Arthrobacter globiformis: one gene and its partner. The protein of the gene in region 1 interacts with the protein of each later gene in a pairwise test. Links are inferred from orthologs where the notes say so. Each region holds a gene or a part of one and is shown on either strand. Other genes may lie near its edges. The genes, in order: topA and QFZ33_RS13920.

Evidence for each region.
Region 2: the proteins of topA (region 1) and QFZ33_RS13920 interact in binary tests that used the Escherichia coli proteins (3 or more experiments, as listed by UniProt). The link is inferred for Arthrobacter globiformis from one-to-one orthologs.

The regions. Positions count from the first base shown.
Region 1 is NZ_JAUSXI010000001.1:4,587,856-4,591,482, forward strand. Bases 46-3,358 are described here. They hold topA (type I DNA topoisomerase), read right to left. Parts: upstream 2,970-3,358; coding sequence 246-2,969; downstream 46-245. Other genes in these bases: QFZ33_RS21420 (SseB family protein), read right to left, coding at 46-192; QFZ33_RS21430 (ArsR/SmtB family transcription factor), read right to left, coding at 3,144-3,358. Also shown: more of QFZ33_RS21420, read right to left, coding at 1-45; more of QFZ33_RS21430, read right to left, coding at 3,359-3,627. UniProt on the Escherichia coli protein: Releases the supercoiling and torsional tension of DNA, which is introduced during the DNA replication and transcription, by transiently cleaving and rejoining one strand of the DNA duplex.
Region 2 is NZ_JAUSXI010000001.1:3,028,269-3,031,336, forward strand. What follows is about bases 121-2,874. They hold QFZ33_RS13920 (IMPACT family protein), read right to left. Parts: upstream 1,978-2,874; coding sequence 1,264-1,977; downstream 121-1,263. Other genes in these bases: rpsA (30S ribosomal protein S1), read left to right, coding at 121-499; QFZ33_RS13915 (type 1 glutamine amidotransferase domain-containing protein), read right to left, coding at 609-1,175; coaE (dephospho-CoA kinase), read left to right, coding at 2,000-2,874. In the rest of the region: more of rpsA, read left to right, coding at 1-120; more of coaE, read left to right, coding at 2,875-3,068.

The DNA of each region.
Region 1 (3,627 bases):
GTTGCCCAGCACCAGCGGCTCAACCTGGGAGTCCTCGCCCTCAAGCGCGTCGGAACTGATGATGTAGACCTCGTTGTTGAGGAAAGACAGGATGACGTCCACCGGATCGGCGTCCGGCTGGCCGCCCTGGGCCAGCTTCTCCTCAAGGTCGTTCAGCGGCGTGGTGTCTGCGGGTTCCGGCTGTTCAGTCATGCATCTACTCGACCACGTTGCAGGGCACGAAGCAATTCCCGCAGCCGTCCCCCCTACTTCTTCGCTGCCGCCTTTTTCGCCGGGGCCTTGCGCGTGGTGGTGCGCTTGACCGGGCCCTTGGCCCGCTTTTCGGCGAGGAGTTCGACGGCGCGTTCCCGGGTCAGTTCCTCCAGCGACGTGTCGCGGGGCACGGTGATGTTGGTGATGCCGTCGGTGATGTACGGACCGAAGCGGCCCTCCTTCACCACGATGTTCTTCTCCGACACCGGGTCCGGGCCGAACTCGGCGAGCGGTGGCACGGCCGCGCGGGCTCCGCGCTGCTTGGGCTGGGAGTAGATCTCCAGGGCCTGTTCCAGCGTGATAGTGAAGATTTCCTCTTCGGAGCCGATGGACCGGGAGTCCGTGCCCTTCTTCAGGTACGGGCCGAAGCGGCCGTTCTGCACCGTGATCACGTTGCCCTCGGTGTCCTCGCCGAGCACCCGGGGAAGGCTCATGAGCTGCATGGCCTCGTCCAGGGTGACAGAGTCGACAGTCATGGACTTGAACAGCGAACCCGTGCGCGGCTTGGCCTTGACGGGCTTCTTCGGCGGCTTGGGCTTGCCATTCTTGTAGTACTCCACGGGCTGGTTGGCCAGCTGTTCCTCGGTCATCTCCGGGATGATCTCGGTGACGTAGGCGCCGTACCGGCCGTTCTTGGCAACAACCGTGTGGCCGGTGTGGGGATCGGCACCCAGGACCCGTTCCTCAGGAGCGGCCGTTTCCATGAGCTCCACTGCCTTGGCGGCAGTGAGCTCATCCGGGGCGAGGTCTTCCGGCACGTTGGCCCGGGCGGATTCCACCACTTCGCCGGTCTTGGGATCCACCGTCGGCAGGGAGCTCTCCAGGTAGGGGCCGAACTTGCCGACGCGCAGCGTGATGCCGTCCGCGATGGGCACGGAGTTGATCTCCCGGGCGTCGATCTCGCCCAGGTTGTTCACGATGCTCAGCAGGCCGGGATCGGCGTCTTCGCCGTAGTAGAAGTGCTTGAGCCAGGCGGCACCCACAGCCTGGCCGTTGGCGATCTTGTCCAGGTCGCCCTCCATGTCGGCCGTGAACTCGTAGTCCACATAGTCCGTGAAGTGCTGTTCGAGGAGCCGCACCACGGAGAAGGCGATCCAGCTAGGCACCAGGGCAGAGCCTTGCTTCCGCACGTAGCCGCGGTCCTGGATGGTGGAGATCGTGGAGGCATAGGTGGACGGGCGTCCGATGCCCTTCTTTTCCAGCTCGGCGGTCAGGGAAGCTTCCGTGTAGCGCGGCGGCGGCGAGGTCTCGTGGCCGACGGCGATAATGTCGGAGGCGGTCAGCGCGTCACCCTTCGTGACGTTCGGCAGGCGGCGGGCCTCGTCGGAGTCGTCGTCGCCGCGACTTTCGTCCTTACCTTCCTCATAGGCGGCCAGGAAGCCGGGGAACGTGATGACCGTACCGGAGGCCGAGAACTCGGCGTCGCGGCCGTCCGAGGCTACAGCGCCCAGCCGGATGGTTGCGGTGGAGCCCTTGGCGTCGCCCATCTGGGAGGCGACGGTGCGCTTCCAGATCAGCTCATACAGGCGGAATTCGTCGCCGCTGAGCTGCTTGGCGACCTGTGCCGGGGTGCGGAAGGAGTCACCGGCGGGGCGGATGGCCTCGTGGGCCTCCTGCGCGTTTGCGGCCTTGCTGGTGTAGACGCGCGGCGACTGCGGCACGTATTCGGGGCCGTACAGCTCGGAAGCCTGGCGGCGCGCGGCCGTGACGGCCTCGTCGCTCAGCGCCGAGGAATCCGTACGCATATAGGTGATGTAGCCGTTCTCGTACAGCCGCTGGGCGACCTGCATGGTGCTCTTGGATGAGAACCGCAGCTTGCGGCCGGCCTCCTGCTGCAGCGTGGAGGTGGTGAAGGGCGCAGCGGGGCGGCGCGTGTACGGTTTGGTGTCCAGCGAGCGGACTCGGAAGTCGGCGTCCTGCAGGGCGGCGGCCAGCGAGGTGGCGAGTTCCTCGTTGAGGTGCGCAACATTGCGCGAGGTGAGTTCGCCGTCGTCGTTAAAGTCCCGGCCGGTGGCCACCTTGGCGCCGTCAACGGCGGCGAGCTTCGCTTTGAAGGAACCGGCGTCGGCACCGAACTGCCCGGTCAGGTCCCAGTAGGACGCGGCCTTGAATGCCATGCGTTCCCGTTCGCGGTCCACCACCATGCGGGTGACCACGGACTGCACGCGGCCGGCGGACAGTCCGCGCGCCACCTTGCGCCACAGCACCGGGGAGATCTCATAGCCGTAGAGGCGGTCCAGGATGCGGCGGGTTTCCTGCGCGTCAACCAGGGCGGCGTCGACGTCGCGGAGGTTGTCCATGGCACGGTGGATGGCTTCCTTGGTGATTTCGCCGAAGGTCATCCGGTACACGGGGACCTTGGGCTTCAGGACCTCCAGGAGGTGCCACGCGATGGCTTCGCCCTCGCGGTCCCCATCGGTTGCGAGATAGAGCGCGTCGGCGTCTTTGAGCTGGGCCTTGAGCTCGGCCACCTTTTTCTTCTTGTCCGGGGAGACCACGTAGTAGGGCTTGAAGTCGTTTTCGACGTCGACGGCGAACTTGCCCAGGGAGGTTTTCTTCAGGTCCGCGGGGAGCTCGGACGGCTGCGGCAGGTCGCGGATGTGACCAATGGAGGCCTCAACGATGAAGCCCTCGCCCAGATACTTGGCGATGGTCTTGCTCTTGGCCGGAGACTCCACGATCACGAGTTTCTTGCCGGTTTTGGCCTTGCTTGGCACAGTGCTCCTACAGAAAAAGGTTGCTCGGGCAGATCAGCCCATACTGGCCTAGTTCACCATATTTTGCAGAATTCTGCGCTGTCATGTGGAAAACGGTGGCCCCCGTCACGGCCGTGGCTGCCAGCCGCCCGGACGTGTCCCCGCGGGCCAGCACGCGCCCGTCCGCCGCGCCCGTCAGGTGCCGCCGTGGCCCCCGGAGGCCTCCGGCAGGGTACGGTCGTCCGGAATCATTGACCACATTGTGGCGATCCGCTCGGCGCCCGGCGGAATGCGGTTGGGATCCTCCAGCTCGTAGTCCCGGAGCAGCTCAAAGACCCTTTCCGTCAGTTCCTTGCGCTGCTCGGCCGTCAGATAGAGAAGGTTGTTGGCGAGCAGCACCGCCGACGCCGGCTCGGCGGACTCACCGCGTTGGCGCTGTTCGTCGCGGGTCCGGGCGTAAGCGCTGGCGCGGCGCCGGAATGCGTCCAGTTCGAGGTCGATCACCGCGAAGTCCGGACCGGCCACCGCCCCGCCGGAGTTGATCGCAAAGTCCGTGCCCGCCGCCTTCCACCGGCGTTCCCGCGCGTCGGCCGACGCCTCGGCCGGGACCACGATGCCCCACTTCTGCAGTGCCCGCAGGTGGTAGCTCATCGCGCTGGGGGTGAGCCCGGTCTGCTGG
Region 2 (3,068 bases), 1.6 Mb from region 1 along the record:
CTCCGAACTGGCTGTCCGCCACGTTGAGCTGGCTGAGCAGGTTGTCTCCGTTGGCGACGAACTGTTCGTCAAGGTCATCGACATCGACCTCGAGCGCCGCCGCATCTCCCTCTCCCTCAAGCAGGCTAACGAGGGCGTTGACGCCGACAGCACCGAGTTCGATCCCGCTCTGTACGGCATGGCCGCAGAGTACGACGAAGAGGGCAACTACAAGTACCCGGAGGGCTTCGACCCGGAGTCCAACGAGTGGCTTGAAGGCTACGAGAACCAGCGCGCCGCCTGGGAGCAGCAGTACGCTGACGCCCAGACCCGCTGGGAAGCACACAAGAAGCAGGTCACCCAGCACGCCGCCGACGACGCTGCAGCTGCAACGTCCGGTGAGAGCGACTCCGGCACCACCAGCTACTCCTCCGAGCCGGCTGCCACCGATACCGGTGCAGGCACGCTTGCTTCGGATGAGGCACTTGCCGCTCTGCGCGAGAAGCTGACCGGCAACTAATTGCCCGGCATTAGCTAATTGCCATTGAAAAGGTGGCCGTCCCCGAAAGGGGGCGGCCACCTTTTTGTCTTTCCGGCGATTGTGGCGCCGGATGCCTGCATTGGCAGCGTCAGGCGGTCTGCCCGGCGTGCTCGCCCTCGGCGATCTCCTCCAGCACCTTGTTGTTGAATGCGGGAAGGTCGCCCGGCTTCCTGCTGGTCACGAAGCCCTGGTCCACCACGACTTCCTGGTCGCTCCAGTTGGCGCCCGCGTTCCGCAGGTCTGTGGCCAGCGTGTGGTAGGAGGTGAGGTTCCTGCCCTTGACGACGCCCGCATCGATGAGCAGCCACGGGCCATGGCAGATGGCCGCCACCGGCTTGTGCTGTTCAAAGAAGCTGCGGGCAAACGCCTGCGCGTCCTTGTCCACCCTGAGGTGGTCGGCGTTCACCACGCCGCCCGGAATCACCAGGGCGTGGAAGTCCGCCGCGTTGGCCTCCTTCAGGGTCAGGTCGACGTCGAAGGTATCGCCCTTCTCGACGCCCTCAAAGCCCTGGAGCTTTCCGCTCTTCGGAGCCACCAGGACAGGCTCGCCGCCGGCGTTCTTGACCGCGTCCCACGGGCTGGTCAGTTCAACCTGCTCCACGCCGTCCGTCAGCAGGAAGGCGACCCTCTTGCCGGTGATGTCGTGCTCTGACATGCGTCCTCCTTTTCCGTATGGTGCCTTACAGGTCCACCCTAGAAAAGCGGAAAGTCATAAGCAAGCTGATGATTCTTTCGGCCAGCTGTCAGCGCGGAACGTCAATCCACTCCGTGTCCTCGCGCTGGAGGGCCGTACTTCCGGCGGTCATGGCGGCCAGCCGGTCGGCCGCCGCCGCCAGGTCATCCGGCGCGTCCGGCAGCGCGAGGCGCAACACCGTGGACTGGGCTTCGTAGCCGGTCTCCGCCATCGCATAGCCCGCGCTGCGCAGGTCATTCTCGAGACGACCTGCCGCAGCGTGCGGTACCCGCACGGCACAGATGCGCAGCCGCCGGCGCTGCACCAGCGGAGCGAGTTCCAGGGCCGTCGAGACCGAATCGGAGTACGCGCGCACCAGCCCGCCGGCACCCAGCAGGATCCCGCCGAAGTAACGCACGACGACGGCACTGACGTCGCTGAGGTCCGTCACCCCTGGGGTGGTTTCCCGCCGGAGAAGGGCCTCCAGCATGGGGATCCCGGCGGTTCCCGAGGGTTCGCCGTCGTCGCTGGAACGCTGGATATCCCGGTCCGGCCCCAGCACGAAGGCGGAGCAGTGGTGCCGGGCGTCATGGAACTCGCGGCGAAGTTCAGACACCAGCGCGCGGGCATCCTCTTCAGTCCCCGCGCGGCGCAGGACGGTGATGAACCGGGAGCGCTTGATCTCGATCTCATTGCGGAAGCCGTCCCCGGCAGCCAGCGTGGTGTACGCGGACCGCCGGCTTTGTGTCGTCTTGGTCCGCGTTGGAACTGCCTCTTCTGCCACCGGTTCAGTCTAGTCTTGGGGAGTGCTGAAGATTGGGTTGACGGGCGGCATCGCCTCGGGGAAGTCCCTGGTGGCAACGCGCCTGGAAGAACTGGGGGCAGTGCTCGTCGATGCCGACGCGATCGCCCGTGAGGTGGTGGAACCGGGCACTCCGGGGCTGGCCGCCGTCGTGGCCGCGTTCGGCCCGGAGATCCTCGACGGCGAGGGGCGGCTCGACCGGCCACGCCTCGGGGCCATCGTGTTCCAGGAGCCGGGACGGCGCGCGGAGCTCAATGGCATCGTCCATCCGCTGGTGCGCGAACGCGCCGCGGTGGTGATTGCGGCCGCGCCGGGTGACGCGGTGGTGGTCCAGGACATTCCGCTCCTGGTGGAAACCGGACAGCAGAAGAACTTTCACCTCGTGGTGGTGGTGGATGCGCCCGAGGATGTCCGGCTGCAGCGCATGACCGGGCACCGCGGAATGACGGAAACGGACGCCCGTTCACGGATGGCCGCCCAGGCGTCCCGCCAGGACCGGCTCGCCGCAGCGGACGTGGTCCTACCCAACTCCGGCACGCGCGAGGAGCTGCTGGCCTCCGTGGACCGGCTGTGGGAGGAGCGGCTCGTGCCCTTCGCGCGGAACATCAGCCAGGCCGCGGTGGCTGGCCGCAGCGGCGCGCCCGTTCTGGCGGCCCCGGACTCCGACTGGCCGCGGCAGGCTGCCTGTCTGGCCGAGCGGCTGAAGGCCGCCGCTCCGGAGGACGTGCTGGCCGTCGACCACATCGGGTCGACGTCGGTCCCCGGCCTCGAGGCGAAGGACGTCATCGACCTGCAGCTCGCGGTCTCTGATCTCATGACGGCAGACCGGATTGCGCCCCTGCTTGGTGCCGCGGGGTTCCCGCTCTGGCCGGGCATCCTGATGGACAGCCCCCACGGGCGTCCCGACCCCGCTGCCTGGTCCAAGCGCCTGCACGGCAACGCCGATCCCGGGCGTCCGGTCAATCTCCATATCCGGGTGGCCGGTTCTGCGGGCTGGCGCTTCGCCCTTTGCTTCCGGGACTGGCTTCGCGCCGTTCCGGCCGCACGGGAGCAGTATGCAGCGGAGAAGCGCC